Regions from separate parts of the Ruegeria sp. O6 genome, predicted to be linked through region 1. Evidence: riboswitches for the same ligand, from Rfam matches in the RefSeq annotation. Region 1 holds a riboswitch; each other region holds the start of a gene.

The links. Region 1 has a riboswitch for cobalamin ahead of ACR0DY_RS14460 (DUF1636 family protein). Riboswitches for the same ligand answer to the same signal wherever they lie in the genome.
Region 2: it holds a riboswitch for cobalamin, as region 1 does, so the genes downstream of both, ACR0DY_RS03240 (hypothetical protein) here and ACR0DY_RS14460 (DUF1636 family protein) in region 1, are expected to answer to the same signal.
Region 3: it holds a riboswitch for cobalamin, as region 1 does, so the genes downstream of both, ACR0DY_RS10395 (ABC transporter substrate-binding protein) here and ACR0DY_RS14460 (DUF1636 family protein) in region 1, are expected to answer to the same signal.
Region 4: it holds a riboswitch for cobalamin, as region 1 does, so the genes downstream of both, ACR0DY_RS19075 (DUF4198 domain-containing protein) here and ACR0DY_RS14460 (DUF1636 family protein) in region 1, are expected to answer to the same signal.

What each region holds. Positions count from the first base shown of each region.
Region 1 covers NZ_JBQERM010000011.1:67,956-72,264, forward strand. The annotation lists gene cobN (cobaltochelatase subunit CobN) at 1-1,768, opposite strand, end outside; gene cobW (cobalamin biosynthesis protein CobW) at 1,772-2,827, opposite strand; gene ACR0DY_RS14460 (DUF1636 family protein) at 2,832-3,206, opposite strand; cobalamin riboswitch at 3,301-3,505, opposite strand; gene ACR0DY_RS14465 (NAD(P)-dependent oxidoreductase) at 3,608-4,309, shown strand, end outside.
Region 2 covers NZ_JBQERM010000002.1:8,812-13,120, forward strand. The annotation lists gene ACR0DY_RS03230 (DNA polymerase III subunit gamma/tau) at 1-590, opposite strand, end outside; gene ACR0DY_RS03235 (protein-tyrosine phosphatase family protein) at 763-1,275, shown strand; gene ACR0DY_RS03240 (hypothetical protein) at 1,267-1,674, opposite strand; cobalamin riboswitch at 1,765-1,983, opposite strand; gene ACR0DY_RS03245 (alpha/beta hydrolase family protein) at 2,116-2,973, shown strand; gene rsgA (ribosome small subunit-dependent GTPase A) at 3,009-4,037, opposite strand; RNA gene ffs (signal recognition particle sRNA small type) at 4,196-4,294, opposite strand.
Region 3 covers NZ_JBQERM010000006.1:163,235-167,543, reverse strand. The annotation lists gene ACR0DY_RS10410 (SH3 domain-containing protein) at 25-486, shown strand; gene ACR0DY_RS10405 (NADPH:quinone reductase) at 598-1,587, shown strand; tRNA gene ACR0DY_RS10400 (tRNA-Gln) at 1,678-1,752, shown strand; cobalamin riboswitch at 1,914-2,106, shown strand; gene ACR0DY_RS10395 (ABC transporter substrate-binding protein) at 2,260-3,264, shown strand; gene ACR0DY_RS10390 (FecCD family ABC transporter permease) at 3,279-4,309, shown strand, end outside; partial or broken gene ACR0DY_RS10385 (ABC transporter ATP-binding protein) at 4,307-4,309, shown strand, end outside.
Region 4 covers NZ_JBQERM010000023.1:14,129-18,437, reverse strand. The annotation lists gene ACR0DY_RS19085 (substrate-binding domain-containing protein) at 1-7, opposite strand, end outside; gene ACR0DY_RS19080 (ROK family transcriptional regulator) at 197-1,387, shown strand; cobalamin riboswitch at 1,509-1,707, shown strand; gene ACR0DY_RS19075 (DUF4198 domain-containing protein) at 1,840-2,625, shown strand; gene cbiM (cobalt transporter CbiM) at 2,632-3,243, shown strand; gene ACR0DY_RS19065 (cobalt ABC transporter permease) at 3,240-3,803, shown strand; gene cbiQ (cobalt ECF transporter T component CbiQ) at 3,803-4,309, shown strand, end outside.

The DNA.
Region 1 (4,309 bases):
TGTGGCCCAGGGTCACGGCGCCGATCCGGCGCTTGGCTTGCGCGGCCTCGCCCGGGTCGTTGACGATGAACGGGTAGATCACCGGCAGGTCACGGATCAGCGCCTCGGGCCAGCAGTCTGCTGATAGGGCGACCGATTTGCCGGGCAGCCATTCCAGTGTGCCATGCGCACCGATATGGATCAGCGCATCCGCGCCAAGACCTTTGCGCAGCCACAAATAGAAGGCCACATAGCTATGGCGCGGGGTACGCGAAAGGTCGTGATAGTCGTCATCACGCAGTTCGGGTGTTCCGCGCTCTGGTTGCAGTGCGACCAGCGCCTTGCCGCGTCGCAAAGCCGTGAAGTGAAACGCGCCCTGAGCGAAAGTTGGGTCTTGCTCAGGATTGCCCCATACGGCGTGCAGATCGGTGCGCAGGGTTTGGGGCAATTCAGCGAGTGCGCTCAGATAATCCTCAAGCGGCCACGATATCCGGGCGTCCAAGAGTGCGTCGGCAACCGGATCGCCAGCCGCGATGTCGTAGCCTTCACCGCAAAGATCAGACAGCATCGCCTCAGCCGAGGCCAGCGCGTCGAGACCAACCGCATGGGCCATTTGCCAGTCTTTGCCGGGATATGTGGACAGTACCAACGCGGGGATCTGGTCTGCCTTGGGTTTGTCATTCAGGGCAAGCCAGCCCGATACCCGATCGATGATCGCCTCGATCCGGTCCGACTCGGCCCGATGCGCAAAACGCGAGTATTCCAAATGCGGATCGCGCTTGCCCGGTTCTTTGAAAGAGACAACGCCTGCCGATATTCGCCCGTCCACTTCGGGCAATACCACATGCATGGCGAGGTCGGCGGGTGACAGGCCGCGTTCGGCCTCCGCCCAGGCCTTGCGTCGCGAGGTGGCGAGAGCGACCTGAAACACCGGCACATCCGCTGCGTCCAGAGGCGACGTGCCGGACGCGCCCTTGCCCGAGAATGAAGTGGCGTTGATGATCGCCGACGGTCGCAAGGCGACGACCTGTTCCCTGAGCCAGTCGGCAGCGGCTGGGGTCTTGAGCGACGGGGCAAACAGACCCACCGCCTGAAGCCCGCGGGCGCGCAGGCTGCGGATCAGGGCCGCGACCGGGGCGGTGTCTGCGGATGTCAGATACGCGCGATAAAAGGTGACAAGGATGCGTTTCGTATCGTTCTGGAATGCGGAACCCACCGGGACGACACCCTGATCTGGACACCACGCACCGCATTCGGGCAGGGTTTTCGCGCCCATCACTGGCCCGGCATAAAGCCCTGCTGCCAAGGCCATCTGGGCCAATGCGGCCTGCGCGGCGACTTCGCCGCCGGTGTCACACAGATGTGCCAGCCGCCGCAGGGTCGAGAGGGGCAGGGTCGAATACTCATCCAACCGAGTGTCTTCACGCCCATCCGCCGGTAAAACGGCTAACGCGATGCCTTTGGCTTGCGCCAGTGCCAGAACCTGTTGCAGCCCGTAAGACCAATAGGGCACGCCACCTATCAGACGGATCAGGATGCCCTTTGCGCCCTCAAGTGTCTGTTCGACATAGGTATCGACGGACAGAGGGTGCTTCAGCGCCGCAAGATTGGCCAGCCGCATCGTGGGCATCCGCCCCTCAGGCCCGCCGCCGCGATGCCAGCCCGCCGCGAAAGCGCCCAGGTCACTGTCGGAAAAGGACAGCACAACCAGATCACCCGGGCTTTGGCCCAGATCGGTTGGGGTCTCGGTTTCCTCGAGCCCGTGGCTTTCGCGAAAGACGACGTGCATGACTTACTCGGCAACCTCGGTCACACCCACGAGGATATCACGGATTTCGGCTTCTTTGATGTCGTCATGCTCGGCAATCACGACCAGGCGCGAGCGGCGCTCTTCACCGGGCTCCCACGGGCGGTCGTATTGGTGACGAACCCGCGCGCCGACAGCCTGAACCAGCAGGCGCATCGGTTTGCCAGCGACGGCGGCATAGCCTTTGACGCGCAGGATATTCAGCTCAGTCGCAAGACGTTCGATTCTGGCTACCAGTTCCGCAGGGTCGGTCTGTTCCGGCAACTCGACGATGATGCTTTCGAAATCGTCATGCTCATGATCGTGATGGCCATCGTGATGTGACGGGCGGGCGTCCATGTCATCTTCGGCGGCAGCCTCAAGGCCAAGCACGACACGTACGTCGACGACACCCTCGGCGACCTCGACAACGGGAAGCGGCCGCGGTGCCTCGGCGGCGATGATCTGTTTGGCTTTCGCGACACCTTCGGGACCTGCTAGATCGGGCTTGGTCAGCAGGATGATATCCGCGCACGAGATTTGATCTTCGAACACCTCGGACAAGGGTGTTTCGTGATCGATCGAGTCATCAGCCAGCCGTTGGGCATCCACCGCTTCAACGTTCGGAGCAAAGCGACCGGCGGCCACAGCCTCGGCATCGGCCAGCGCAATCACGCCATCAACGGTGATTTTCGAACGGATATCAGGCCAATCAAATGCTTTCAGCAGCGGTTTGGGTAGTGCAAGGCCGGATGTTTCGATCAGGATGTGATCCGGGCGCGGTTCCAGCGCCATCAGCGCCTCGATGGTCGGGATGAAGTCATCGGCCACGGTGCAGCAAATGCAGCCGTTTGCCAGTTCCATGATGTTTTCCGCAGGGCAATCCGGTATCGCGCAGGATTTCAGAATGTCGCCATCAACACCCACATCGCCAAACTCGTTAACAACAATCGCAAGACGCTTTCCCTGCGGGTTCTGCATCAGATGGCGCACCAGCGTGGTTTTGCCCGAGCCCAGAAAGCCGGTGATCACGGTGACGGGAAGTTTTTCTAGGTTCGACATGATCTCAGCCTCCAATCGGGGGAATGCGCGAGGCGCAGTTTTTGCGGAAATGTTCAGGACGGTCGCGCCACTTCACCAGACCATCGTCTGTGGCCAGATACTTGGTCACACCATCGATGATGACATCGACGTGATCGACTTCGTTCAGGTTCTCGTAAACAAAGGTCCAGCGATCCGGCCCGCCCCGAAGAACGATGGAACAGCCCTGATCGCAGTTCGAAAGGCATTCGACAGGTTTCAGAATGATGCCATCTGGCAGGGCAGCCTGTTCCAAGGCCTTGTGCAACAATGTGCCGGGACGCTCAGCATCATCCTCGAAGGGCAGACCCCGGCGGCAAGTCGTGCAGACCAGTAATTCTACCGGTGCGGTCTCGGTCATGTCTCTCATCCCCCCAAATCCTCTTCGCGGGGGACGGGGTTTCATGCGGGCACCACGTCTGCACATGGACCCGACACCGGAACACCCCGCCCGGTTTCAACTTCGGGTGTTGGCAGGTCTCCCGGCTTGCGGATGCCAGAGCGGTTGCTCTGTCGGATGTCCCGCCTTCCCGGCACAGGCCAGTGGCATTGGGCATCCTCTCCGGTCACGGTCGCGGGGGCGGCTGCGTTTGGCGGATGAACCGTTGACGCATTCCCTTTTCATCGGCTGTTGCCGACACCAACGTCCGGGACATGCGGCACCGCCGACCCGCTTGTCAAGCGGTTCGCGCGCAACAAATAAGCCAAGGTGAAAAAAGCGACCTGTAGGCGTCGTTCGGCGGCATGAAGTGCGTGTTCGGTATGTGGTCGCATGACGGGAAAACGACGAACTTGGAGATGCGTCATATGAAAGTGGGATTTATCGGTCTGGGTAACGTTGGCGGCAAGCTTTCGGGATCCCTTTTGCGCAATGGCATTGACCTGACTGTGCATGACCTGAACGCAGATCTGGTGGCCGAATTTGTCGCCAAAGGCGCAAAGGCGGCAGAAGGGCCCGCCCAGCTGATGCGCGATTGCGATGCGGTGATCACCTGTCTGCCGTCTCCGGCAGCATCGGACGCAGTCATGAAGGAGATGTTGCCCGAAGTGGGCCCCGGCAAGATCTGGATGGAGATGTCGACCACAGACGAAGCCGAAGTCAAACGCCTCGGTGCCGAAGTCATTTCACGCGGCGGTGCAGCTGTGGATTGCCCGGTTTCTGGCGGGTGCCACCGTGCCGCGACGGGCAATATCTCGATCTTTGCGGGCTGTGACCGGGAAACGTTTGAACGAATTCTGCCGTTCCTGACGACAATGGGCCGCCGGGTTTTGCACACCGGCGAGCTGGGCTCGGCCTCGGTGCTGAAAGTGATGACCAACTATCTTGCCACTGCCAACCTGATTACCTGCGCCGAAGCACTGGTTACAGCAAAGGCTGCGGGGATGGATCTGAACACGACCTATGAGGCGATCAAAATCTCGTCCGGCACATCCTTCGTGCACGAAACCGAAAGTCAGGTCATC
Region 2 (4,309 bases), on a different contig from region 1:
AGGCCGATCATGTCTTCGGGCTCGATCCGGCGCAGGTCAAAGCGCTGACACCGCGACAGAACCGTGACCGGCACTTTGCGAATCTCGGTGGTCGCGAAGATGAATTTCACATGTGCGGGCGGTTCCTCGAGCGTCTTGAGCAGCGCGTTGAATGCGCTGGTCGAGAGCATGTGAACCTCGTCGATGATGTAGATCTTGTAGCGTGCACTGGCGGCGCGATAGCGGACACTGTCGATGATCTCGCGGATATCGTTGACGCCGGTACGGCTGGCCGCATCCATTTCCATCACATCGACATGGCGACCTTCCATGATTGCGACGCAATGCTCGCACTGACCGCAAGGCTCGGTTGTCGGTCCTCCGGTTCCATCCGGTCCGATGCAGTTCATGCCTTTGGCGATGATCCGCGCCGTGGTGGTTTTTCCCGTTCCGCGAATGCCGGTCATGATAAAGGCCTGCGCAATCCGGTCGGCCTCGAAGGCGTTTTTTAGGGTGCGCACCATAGCATCTTGACCCACCAGGTCGGCAAAGGTTTCCGGGCGGTATTTGCGGGCGAGAACCTGATAGGCGGGGCTTGGCGTGTCTGTCATGTCTTCTCGCTCGGATTCGGTGCTTCGGCACAGCGTAGTGGCGGCGGCACTCCGCGTCCACTGTGGGGCGTGATGATTTTTTGTTTCGGAAACGGGCTGGTTTCCAACTAAACTGGTCCAGCGGATTTAATGACTCATTTCTTAAAGAGTACCTTGGGGGAGGACGCACTTCATGTCGCAGCTGGTCATTTTTGCTCTGCAGGTCGGAGGCGGAACGCTTGCCCTTACTTCAATGCCCGGGCGTGGCGGGGATTACGTCGGCGATCTGGATATGATTGCGGCTTGGAAACCGGGCCTTGTGATTTCAATGACGACGGATGTTGAAATGCTTCAGGATGGCGCGCAGCACTTTGGCAGCGACATCCAAAGCCGTGCCAGCCGGTGGGTTCACCTGCCGATCGAAGATTTTGGAGCACCGACGCAGGCGGTTCAGAAGGCCTGGCCAGAGGTCAGCGCCACGGCCCGACATGCGCTGTCGGGCGGTGGCCGGGTTCTTGTGCATTGCCGTGGGGGGTGCGGCAGATCCGGGATGATTGTTCTGCGACTGATGGTTGAATGCGGTGAACGCGCCAGCGACGCACTGGACCGCCTGCGGGCCGTGCGCCCCTGCGCTGTCGAAACCGATGCGCAGCTGGCCTGGGCGTCCCGGATCACCCCGGCACAGGTGGAAGTGGGATCAAGCTGACAGCTGCTGGGGTGCGTAGCCGGTTTTCCGGGGCCGGATCGTTGAAACCTCGATCATGGCGCAAGGCGGGTTCGCGACAATGCCCGAGGGCAGCGTGCTGAATGTAGGTCCAAAGATCAAATCGGCATAGGCATCAAGGTCCCGAATTGCCGTATCAGGGTGCGCCCCGCAGAAAACGCGAACGCTGTCGGATCGCGCTCGGATCGTTGCCATGCACCCTTCCGCGCAATGTGACAGCGCGCTGTTGCCTTCAAATTCGAAATCTTCGCTGGTGGCCGAAACCGCCTGCGCCATGGCTTCGGAAATCGAGCGGGCCAGTCGCGCCAAAGCCGGGCAGGTATTGCCCGTCCGCTGGCACACAGTTGCGCTGTATTCGTGTGACTTTGTCTTCCAGATCATCCTGCGCCCTCCGCGCGTGGTGGGCTGGATATTGGGGCAGGTGGGACAGCATCTCGCTGTCAGGACCTGCCCGGACACCCCGCCCGAGTTTCGGTTTCAGTTCCGATGGCAGGTCTCCTGACTTGCGGGTCATTGCTCTGCCGACCTTCCCAGCCCGTGGGCCAGTGGTATTTCGGCATTGCTTACCGCTTACAGTTGCGGGGGCAGTCGCGGACTTGGTTGATATCTGTGTGACCAGACAAACCGCACCGTGTTCCCTTTTCATCCCGACCTCTTGTGGGGGCCGGAAACCATCACACAACCGCTAGCGCCTGATCGCGTTCCGAGTCAAGCCGATCTTTAGGCCGGACGTTTGGTCATGCTGGATGCGGTTTACGTTCCGGCTTAGTTTCGTCGGCATCGAAGGCAGGCAAACCATTGTTTCAGCGAAAGCCGGGGATCATGTTGGATACGGAACAGACGGTGTTGATCGAAGATTTCCGCTTTCCGTCAGGGTCCGTGACCTTGTCGGCACGGCTGTACCGGCCAGTGGGTGAGCCGGAAACCGTTGTCGTACTTAACAGTGCCACGGGTGTGCCGCGTGACTATTATCAACACTTTGCGCGATGGCTGGCTACCGAGCGGGGGATAGCTTGCCTGACCTATGACTATCGGGACTACGGGCTTTCTTTGGTCGGCCGCCTGAAAGACGCAACTGCAACAATGGCGGATTGGGCGTTGATCGACATGCCAGCGGCACGGGCCGAAATGCGCAGGCGGTTTCCAAAGGCGCAGCAGTGGACCATCGGCCATTCCGTCGGTGCGATGCTGGGGCCGGTGCAGCCGGATATCGACCAGATCGACCGAATGATCGGTGTGTGTTCGGGGCTGGTGACTTTGAAAGATCACCCATGGCCCTATCGGGGGTTGGCAGGGCTGTTCTGGTATGGCCATGCACCGCTGATGGTGCGGGCGCTTGGGTATCTGCCCGGCAAAGCGATCGGGTTTGGTTCGGACCTGCCCGCCTCGGTCTACTGGCAATGGCGCAAATGGTGTACAGCTCCTCTTAGCTACATTCCCGAGATCGGGCAGAATTTGCCTGATGCGCATTGGGGCAGTTCTGGAACACCTGTGGATCTGTTCACGTTCGAAGATGACCAGATGGCTCCGCCCGAGGCAGTTTGGCGCCTTGCCGACCTGTACGGCCCCGAGTCCAGACGCCACCTTATGAAGCCTGCTGAATTCGGACTGCCGGAAATAGGCCATATCGGAGCATTTGCCCGTCGCAATGCAGCGGTCTGGCCGCGCCTGATCGCCTGATCAGACGCGACGCAGGTTTTCCTAACACCTTGCAGTTATGGCCGTTTGCGAAGTTTCTTGTCCTGCATGACACCGCGCACCATCTTGCCAAACGCCTTGTCCCGCGCCCGCGATTGCGCAACGGTTTCCGAGTTTCGCTGATCTTCACGCCGCAGCTTGCGCCAACGGTCCAGCCGCGCCGGATCAAGCACGCCTTCGTCGATTGAGTTCTGCACGGCACAGCCGGGCTCGGTCTCGTGCTGACAATCCGAAAAGCGGCAGCTTTGGCTAAGCTCTGTGATGTCCGAGAATACGTCGTCGATCCCGTCCTGAGCGTCCAGCAAGCGCAATGCGCGCATTCCGGGCGTGTCGATCAACCATCCACCGTTTCTCATCGGGTGCAACGCACGCACCGTTGTCGTGTGCCTGCCCCGTGCGTCGTCTTCGCGAATTCCAGACGTGGCGAGGTTTTGATCTGTCATGGTGTTGCTGAGCGTCGTTTTACCCACGCCCGACGACCCGACCAGCGCGCCGGTCTGGCCTTTGGGACACCATGCCAGAACCTTTTCGACATCTGCCGGATCCCGAGCGTTGATCGCCAAAACCGTCAAAAACGGGTCCAGAGATTCCACTTGTCCCGAGAAACTTCCGGGATCATCCGACTGGTCAGCTTTCGTCAGGACAACGACCGGATAACATCCGGCCTGGTGCGCAAGAACCAGATAACGTTCCAGTCGGGGAAGGTTGAAGTCCGCATTGCACGAGCTGACAATGAACAATACATCGACATTGGCCGCAATCAGTTGGGTTGCGGCGCCTGTACCGGCAGCTCTGCGTTGCAGCAGGCTGCGCCGGTCCAGAAGGTGGCGCACGCGGTTTTCGGCGTCTGCAAGGACCCAATCTCCGACGGCATATGAACCGGTCGGATTATCCGGTGTCAGCAAAGGGATTTCACCATCCGGGCTCAGCCCGATCAGACGGTCCCGATGTACCGATGCGATACGAAAGGGCGTGTCAGAAGGAAAAGCCGCGTGTTGCGCGGCAAAGTGAGAGGACCATCCCAGGTCCGAAAGCGTATAGGACATTTATCTGCCTGTTTTCAGAAACAGCAATGCCAACGGATGGCAATCGCGCATCCGCAGGTCGTGTGTTCAGGCAGTCAGGTGATTCCGGTGAATCAGAACCAGTCTGCCCGAAGGGTTTTCAATACAATCATAAAGCCCTCCTGCGGCTATGGTTCACGAAGTGAGAGGTTGGACATCGACCCAAGCGGGGCTCGTTGTGGCTGCTTCCTTCCGGACCTGACCAGGTTGGCGAGGCGCTCGCCCGCGCCAACCTCTCGACTGCGGATATAGGG
Region 3 (4,309 bases), on a different contig from region 1:
GCGGTAGTTTCCGTATTTCTGGTCATGTTCGGTGTCTGTGCCGCACATGCCGAAGTCAAACGCGGATCGGTCACCAACCTGCCCCTGCCCCGATATGTGTCGATGAAGGCAGCCGAAGGGAACGTGCGGCGCGGACCATCCCTAACCCACCGAATCGATTGGGTATTCAAAAGGCGTGGCATGCCGCTGCAGGTCACTGCCGAATACGGCAACTGGCGCAAGGTCCAAGACCGCGACGGCGCGGGTGGCTGGGTTCACTATGCCTTGTTGTCTGGCGTCCGAACGGTGCTGATCGAATCCGAGATGCTGCCTGTTTATGCCCGCCCCGACCCGACCTCGCCCGTGAATGCCCATTTCGAGACCGGAGTGGTGGCGCGCCTTGGAGCCTGTTCGCTGGACTGGTGCAGGATCACCGCCGGCGGATACCGTGGCTGGACACTGAAATCGAACCTTTGGGGCGTCGATTCTTCCGAAATTCGGGAATAGGCGAAAGACAATTTCCGGTATCCGCGGTTGCGCATCGCCCCGAAAAAGCGCGACAAGCTGTTTGAGTTACCGGCCCAATCGCCGCTTAACTCGACCTAAACGGAGGACCCTATGCGCGCAGTCACCTATTCAGCCTTCGGAGACGCTGTCGATGTCTTGCGCATACAGGATATTCCCCCAGTTCCGCCTGGACCGGGTGAAGTCACGGTCGAGTTGTCTTATTCCGGCGTAAATCCCTCGGACGTCAAGGCCCGCGCGGGAACCCGACCGGGTGTCACAGAACCTCCGTTTCCGCTGATCGTTCCGCACAGCGACGGGGCTGGAGTCATCACAGCGGTTGGCGATGGCGTACCCGCGACGCGGATTGGTCAGCGCGTGTGGATTTGGAACGGGCAATGGCAACGCGCGTTCGGTACAGCTGCCAGCCACATCACCCTGCCTGAATCTCAGGCTGTAGAACTGCCCGAGACGGTGTCACTTGAAACCGGAGCGATTCTTGGAATTCCGGGCCTTACCGCAAGCCACGCAGTGTTCTCGGGCGGCACGCCGCGCGGGCAAACCATTTTGATCCATGGTGGGGCGGGTACTGTCGGGTATCTGGCTGTCCAGCTTGCCAAATGGGCCGGAGCCAATGTGATCGCAACGGCCAGCACCCGCAGCTTTGACCGGGTCAAGGCAGCCGGTGCAGATGTCGTTCTCGACTACTCCGGTGAACACCTTTCGGATCAGATTCTCGACGCAAATGATGGACGTACAATTGGTCGAATCGTCGATGTCGAATTTGGACAGAACCTTGACACCAACATTGCCGTCATCGCCGAGAACGGCCGTATCAACGCATATGGATCTGCCCGGAATATGACACCTGTCTTTCCCTTTGGACCCATGATGTTCAAGGCCGTGACACTCGAGGCAGTCCTGATCTACCTGCTGCCCGCAGATTTGCGCGCCGCCGCAATAGAGACTCTACACAAGGCACTGGCTGATGGCGCATTGATCTGCCCCGTACATAAGGTCTTTACACTGGAAGAATGCGCTGCCGCCCATGCGATGGTACAGGAAGGCAACCGTACCGGAGCGGTGTTGATCGACACCAAATGAGGGGCCTTCAAAAAAAATTTACGGCGCTCGCTTTTTTTGCAAAACGCTCTTGAACCCTGCCATCAACAATCGTAGATAGCCGCTCACCGTTGGGGTGTAGCCAAGTGGTAAGGCAGCGGTTTTTGGTACCGTGTATCGTAGGTTCGAATCCTACCACCCCAGCCATGATTTTCCCTAATATCACACACTATGAATCTGGGTCCGGATTTTGGCGCGTTCTCAGCGGCTTTTCTGATATCAGCGCCATGTTGAGACGCGCAGGTGCATGCTCTTGCGAGAAAATAGGAAAGACCCCGGAGTTTTTTCTTGCCGCAGGGTAAGTGTTAAGGTACCCGCGTTTTACCGGTCCCGATGTGGCTAAGAGGGAATCCGAGGTGCCTTTTGGTGCCAACCGGAACTGCCCCCGCAACTGTAGGCGGCGAGCGCTGTCCATTTCCGTCACTGGGCCATTTTGGTCTGGGAAGACAGGACAGACAAAGACCCGTCAGTCAGGAGACCTGCCGGTATGAAACCGAAACACGCCGGGCGGGGTTGTCCGGGGAGGTTGCCGAAGAAACGCGCCGGGCGGTCTATTTTCTACCCTGCGCTCACGGCAGGCAGTAAAGCGCCTGTTGCTTCGGTAAATGCCCATTCACCCGTTCTCTGGTCATTGACACATGGAGATCGATTGTCATGTTTCTACGCACTGGCCTGTTTGGCCTTTCCTTGCTGGCTACCAGCGCTGCCGCCGAAGGAAACTTTCCCCTTTCTATCGAAAACTGCGGTCACTCGGTCACGTTTGACGCGCCAGTGACGTCGTCAGTCACGGTCGGCCAGGCCGCGACCGAGGTGCTTTATGCGCTGGGTCTGGGCGAGCAGGTTCTTGGAACTTCGGTCTGGTTCAACGAGGTGCTGCCTGAATATGCCGAGGTGAATGCCAAGGTAGAGCGTCTGGCGGACAATGATCCCAGCTTTGAAAGCGTTGTTGCCAAGCGGCCGGGACTGGTCGCAGCGCAATATGAATGGCATGTCGGACCCGAGGGCATCGTCGCCACGCGTGAGCAATTTCACGAACTGGGCATTCCAACGTACGTAATGCCTGCAGATTGCATCGGCAAAGACAATACGGTCGGCGGCGATGGCACCCGCCTGCAAGCGTTCTCGACCGATACGCTGTATCAGGGTATCGAAGAACTGGCGGCAGCCTTTGATGTATCCGAACGCGGCACGGACCTGGTTGCCGAGTACAAGGCCCGCGAAGCCGCAGCCGTCGCCAAGGCGCAAACCGTGAAGCTGGACGATGTGTCAGCCGTATTCTGGTTTTCCTCTCCCGAAATGGAAAGCGACCCGTTTGTGGCCGGACAGAAAGGCGCACCGGGATACATGATGAGTAAATTGGGTATCCGCAACGTCGTCGAGACGGATGAAGAATGGCCAACAGTGGGCTGGGAAACCATTGCCAAAGCCAATCCGACGGTGATTGTTATCGCCAAGATGGACCGCCGTCGCTTTGCTGCGGACGACTACCTGAAAAAGCTGGAGTTCCTGCGCACTGATCTGGTGACCAGCCAGATGGATGCGGTCAAAAATGACCGGATCGTCATTATGGATGCGCAGGCCATGGACGCCACCATCCGCGCAATCCCGGCGCTGGAGGATCTGGCCGAGAAGCTGGATACCATCGGAAACAACCTGTGAACGAGGTCGCCGCAATTTTACGGCAGGGTTTCAAGGCTGCGTGCCTTACCGTGCCATTGTTGATTGCGGCGGTTCTTGCGGGCGCGATGATCGGGGAAACCTCTCTGTCGCCCGATTTGGTTCTCTCCGTTCTGGCCAACAAGCTGGCCGGAGTGGACTTTCCTGTAGACCCAATTGATCAGGGTATTATCTGGAGCTACCGGATTCCTCGCGCTCTGGTCGCTGCGTCCTGCGGTGCCGGTCTGGCTGTCGCAGGGGTCGTGTTGCAGGCTTTGCTGCGCAACCCGTTGGCCGACCCTTACATTTTGGGCATTTCTGCCGGGGCCTCGACGGGTGCCGTGGCTGTAACCATCGCTGGTTTGGGTGGGGGGGCCTTGTCGCTGTCTTTTGGCGCGTTCAATGGCGCGCTTTTGGCTTTTGGTTTTGTCGCGTTGCTGGCCCGAGCCGCTGGCGCAGGGGGCGGACGGGCTGCGACGGCACAGATCGTCCTGGCGGGAATTGCCGGGTCTCAGTTGTTCAATGCGCTGACGGCCTTCATCATCGCCAAATCCGCCAATGCCGATCAGGCGCGCGGGATCATGTTCTGGCTGATGGGAAACCTCAGCGGCGTGCGCTGGCCGGATGTGTATCTGGCCATTCCGGTGGCCCTTGTCGGTTGGCTCATTTGCCGCTTTCACGCCAGAGCACTGGACGCCTTTATTTTCGGCTCTGATTCAGCGGCCTCGCTGGGCATATCGGTACGTCGGGTGCAGGCAACCCTGATCTTTGCGACCGCACTTACAACAGCTGTCATGGTTTCTATCGTCGGATCCATTGGCTTTGTCGGGCTGGTCATCCCTCATGCTGCCCGGTTCCTTGTGGGACCGGGGCATCGCAGGCTTATCCCAACCGCCGCCTTGATCGGAGCGGTCTTCCTGATCGGCGCAGATATCGTGTCGCGCATCATCATCCCGGGTCAGGTTCTGCCGATTGGGGTGGTCACCGCCCTGATCGGTGCGCCTGCCTTTGCCGTAATTCTGGTGCGCGGCCAGAGGAGCGCCCGATG
Region 4 (4,309 bases), on a different contig from region 1:
GTTTCATCGGTAGTCCTCCCAGTTTTCCCAATGCCCGTCCGGGCATACGTCTGATCAGGCGAAAACCGGCCCGATCGAACGTGAAAACCATCACAAGATTCGAATTTCGAGTCAATAAATAAATCACTCTTAATTATTATTGACAGAAAGGAAGGGTTTCAACATTGTCGTCATGAAGGGGATGGCCGTGTCTGCAATGAACTCTTTGGACAATACCACTGGCGTACGCGAGCCAGATATGCGCGGCACCAACCAAAGTGGAATGCGGGCCCGAAATGAACGGCTTGTCCTGTCACTGGTCCGGCGCCATCAGGCCCTCGCAAAATCTGAAATCGCGCGGATGACCGGGCTGTCGGCGCAGACGGTCTCGGTCATCATGCGCCAGTTGGAAACCGATGGGCTGCTTCTGCGGGGCGAACCGATCCGGGGAAAAGTCGGACAGCCCTCGGTTCCCATGCGCCTGAACCCGGATGGCGCTTATTTCTTTGGGCTCAAAGTCGGGCGGCGCAGTACCGAATTGGTGCTGACGGATTTCCTTGGCAATGTCAGGCACCGTGAGCGGCGGACTTATGATTTTCCGACACCCGAGGCGACATTGAGCTTTTCCAAAGAAAGCCTCGACAAAGTGATGGCGTCACTGTCGCCCGAGGCGCGCAGCCGGATCGCGGGTCTTGGGATTGCGATGCCGTTCTACCTTTGGGACTGGGCGCAGACATTGCAGGTTCCGCAGGAGAAAATGGATCCGTGGCGTGACGCGGACCTGAAAGGCGCGCTGGCCGCAAGCTATGACTTGCCGGTATTCCTGCAGAACGACGCAACGGCCGCCTGCGGTGCCGAGCTGGTCTTTGGCCCTGCGGAAGGTCCACGAGATTTCCTGTATTTCTATGTCGGCTTCTTCATCGGGGGTGGAGTGGTTCTGAACGGCTCCATCTTTTCGGGGCGGGGAAATGCCGGTGCGCTTGGTCCATTGCCTGTGCCGGACGACGCAGGCGGAGTAAAACCATTGATAGATGTCGCCAGTCTTTATGTGCTGGAGCGCGCAGTTGGTGGGAATGCCGAAACAGCCGGCTCAATCTGGGAAACGACACAGCATTGGGACATACCGGAAACCCACCTTGAGAACTGGTTGAAACAGGCGGCGCACGGGATCGCACATGCCATCGTCTCGTCTTGCAGCCTGATCGACTTCGAATCTGTCAAGATTGATGGCTGGATGCCCACAGGCATCAAGGCGCGGCTGGTGGAATTGGTCGAGGTCAAGCTATCAGACATGAACCTGACCGGGCTTGAACGGCCCTTGGTGCAGGTGGGGACGGCAGGCCCGGATGCCCGCTCATTGGGGGCGGCCAGTTTGCCATTGTCGGAAAGATACCTGCTCGAAGGGTAGGTTCATTCCCGAAAAACCCTGACCTGCATCCAAAGCGGATCCGTCGGAAAAAGGGCATCGCCCGCTAAACTTTTTGACAGCCAGCGCAATTGATCGTTGACGGATGCCGAAGAAGTCTGGCAAGCCGCTCGGCATGTCCGGTTCCGGGGCGTGCTCTGGAATCAATAGGGAATGCGGTGCGGGCTTTGGCCCAATTCCGCAACTGCACCCGCAACTGTAAGCGGCGAGCAGGGCTGAAGTGCCACTGGTGTTAATCCGGGAAGGCCAGCCCAACGCTTTGACCCGCAAGTCAGGATACCTGCCGGACATGTGCCTTTGACAAGGGCACTCCTAATCGGCGACGGGATGTGCGTCGGAGCAGGATGCTTGAAAAAGCAGCTTAGCTTGGACATCCCCGCAGTCAAAACGCATCTCGTACCGGGGTTGGTACGATGGGACAAGGACGACTATTGATGACCAAGCTGCTTTCCGCAGCCGCTGTGGCGATAGCGCTTCCAGCGATGGCAAATGCTCATTTCCTGCTGGAATACACCGCTGACACCATGATCGACGCACCGGGGAATGTTCCGGTCAAGCTGATCTTTTGGCATCCGTTCTCGAACGGGCACGTTATGGATCTGGACAAGCCGCAGGAATTCTACGTGATCCACAACGGTCAGAAAACCGACCTGCTGGATACCCTGGAACCCGTGCGTTTCACCGGTGGCGAAAACGAAGGCGCGGCATTCAAGGGTTATGTTCCCGTCAAACGGTCGGGCGACTATGTGCTGGTGACTGTTCCCCAGCCCTATTACGAGGAATCCGAGAATATCTATATCCAGCAGATTGCCAAGGCATTCCTGAACCGCAACGAACTGCCGACCGACTGGATGAACCCGGTGGGCTTGCCGGTTGAGATCATCCCGCTCAACAAACCAACCAACATCATCGCGGGTTCGACGTTTACAGGTCGGGTTATGGCCGAAGGCCAACCGGTTGCGGGTGCCGAGATCGAGATCGAGTACATGGCCGCAGAACCGGACATGGAAAGCGCGGCCGCTTCCGCCCCGTCGGTCTCGCCGATGCCGGGTGGTGCATTGGTCGCAATTTCGGATGATAACGGGTATTTCACGTTCGGCGTTCCAAAAGCCGGATATTGGGGATTTGCCGCACTCGGCGCCGGTCCCGTGACCGAACACAACGGCAAAGAACTCAGCCAGGACGCGGTGATCTGGATCCGCGCCTGGGATTTGGAGTAACCGTAGATGCACATCGTTGACGGAGCCTTGTCCAACCCTGTCGTGATCGGCGGTGCAGTCGCTGCTGCGGGTGGAATTGCCATGGGCCTCAGGTCGCTGGATCTTGATCGCATCCCCACTGCGGGAGTGCTGTCTGCCAGCTTTTTCGTGGCATCGCTGATTCATGTGCCGATTGGCCCTTCGTCAGTGCATCTGATCCTCAACGGAATGGCCGGGCTTTTGTTGGGCTGGGCCGCATTCCCGGCCCTGTTCGTCGGGCTTTTGCTGCAGGCCGTCTTCTTTGGCTTTGGCGGGTTGACGGTATTGGGGATCAACACCCTGAACATCGCGTTGCCCGCGGTTTTGGCCGGGCTGATCTTTGGCCGCCTGATCGCCCATGGCTCACCTCTGCAAGGTGCGATATGGGGCGGGGTCGGCGGTGCCTTTGCCATCGCCGCTACAACCGGCATGGTTGCGTTTTCACTGGCCTTGTCCGGGGATGCATTCCTGCCAGCGGCCAAGCTTGTTTTCTTTGCACATATTCCTGTCATGGCGATTGAGGCGATCCTGACCGGGTTCGCGGTTTTGCTGGCGCGCAAGGTCAAGCCCGAGCTGTTTGTCAAAGGAGCGGCCGCGTGAGGTACCTGGCGATCATTCTGGCGCTGTGCTGCGCACCCGCACCTGCCTTGGCGCATAAGGTCATAGCCGGAGTGTTTGAATCCGGTGACGCCATCGAAGGCGAAATCGGCTTTTCCAATGGTGACATGGCAAGCGGGGCCGAGGTCATCGTCAACGGCCCGGACGGAGCCGAGCTGGGCCGTATCGTAACAGATGCAGACGGGTTCTTTATCTACACGCCAAACGCGCCGGTGGCCCATACTTTCTTTGCAAACCTTGGTGCCGGGCATGTGGCCGAGGTCACCATGCCCGCTGCGGATGTCGCCCGGATCATGGGCGTTGAAGCGGAACCCGACACCGCGCCGACAAACGCACCTGCCCAGACAGCGGCGGTGCTCAGCGATGAACAACAACAGGTCATTGCCAGGGCCGTGCGGGATGAGCTGCGCCCGCTGCGTCGGGAAATAGCGGCTTACCGCGAACAAAATGACCTGCAAACTGTTCTGGGTGGGATCGGATATATCGTCGGTCTGTTTGGTCTGGGCTTTTACTTTGCGGCACGCCGCAAGCTGGCGGCCTGATGGCGCACGTTCTGGGGCAACAGGAAAGCACGCTGATCAAAGCGGGCGCGCAGCGGCGCGGCGCGATCAACCCGCTTGATCCAAGGATGCGGATCGTCATGGCGGTTGTCTTCGCGGTGGTGACTGTCGCGGTGTCCTCGCTGACAGCGCTGTGCGCGGCTTTGGCGGTGTCCCTTTCGCTTCTTGCCGCGTCGCGTCTGCCCTGGCGGAAAACGTTGAAACGCATGGCCATGATGGATGGGTTCATCCTTTTCATGCTGGTGCTGTTGCCATTCTCCATGCCCGGCGACCCGATGTTCACGCTCTGGGGGTTTCCCGCAAGCTGGCAGGGTTTCTGGAAAGCGGTCGAGATCGCCTTGACGGCCAACGCGGTCATCCTGTCCCTGATGGTGCTGGTCGGCACGATGGAGCCGGTCACGCTTGGCCACGCCCTGCACCGCCTGCGCTGCCCCGAAAAGCTGGTTCACCTTCTGATGTTCACCATCCGCTATATCGAGGTTCTGCGG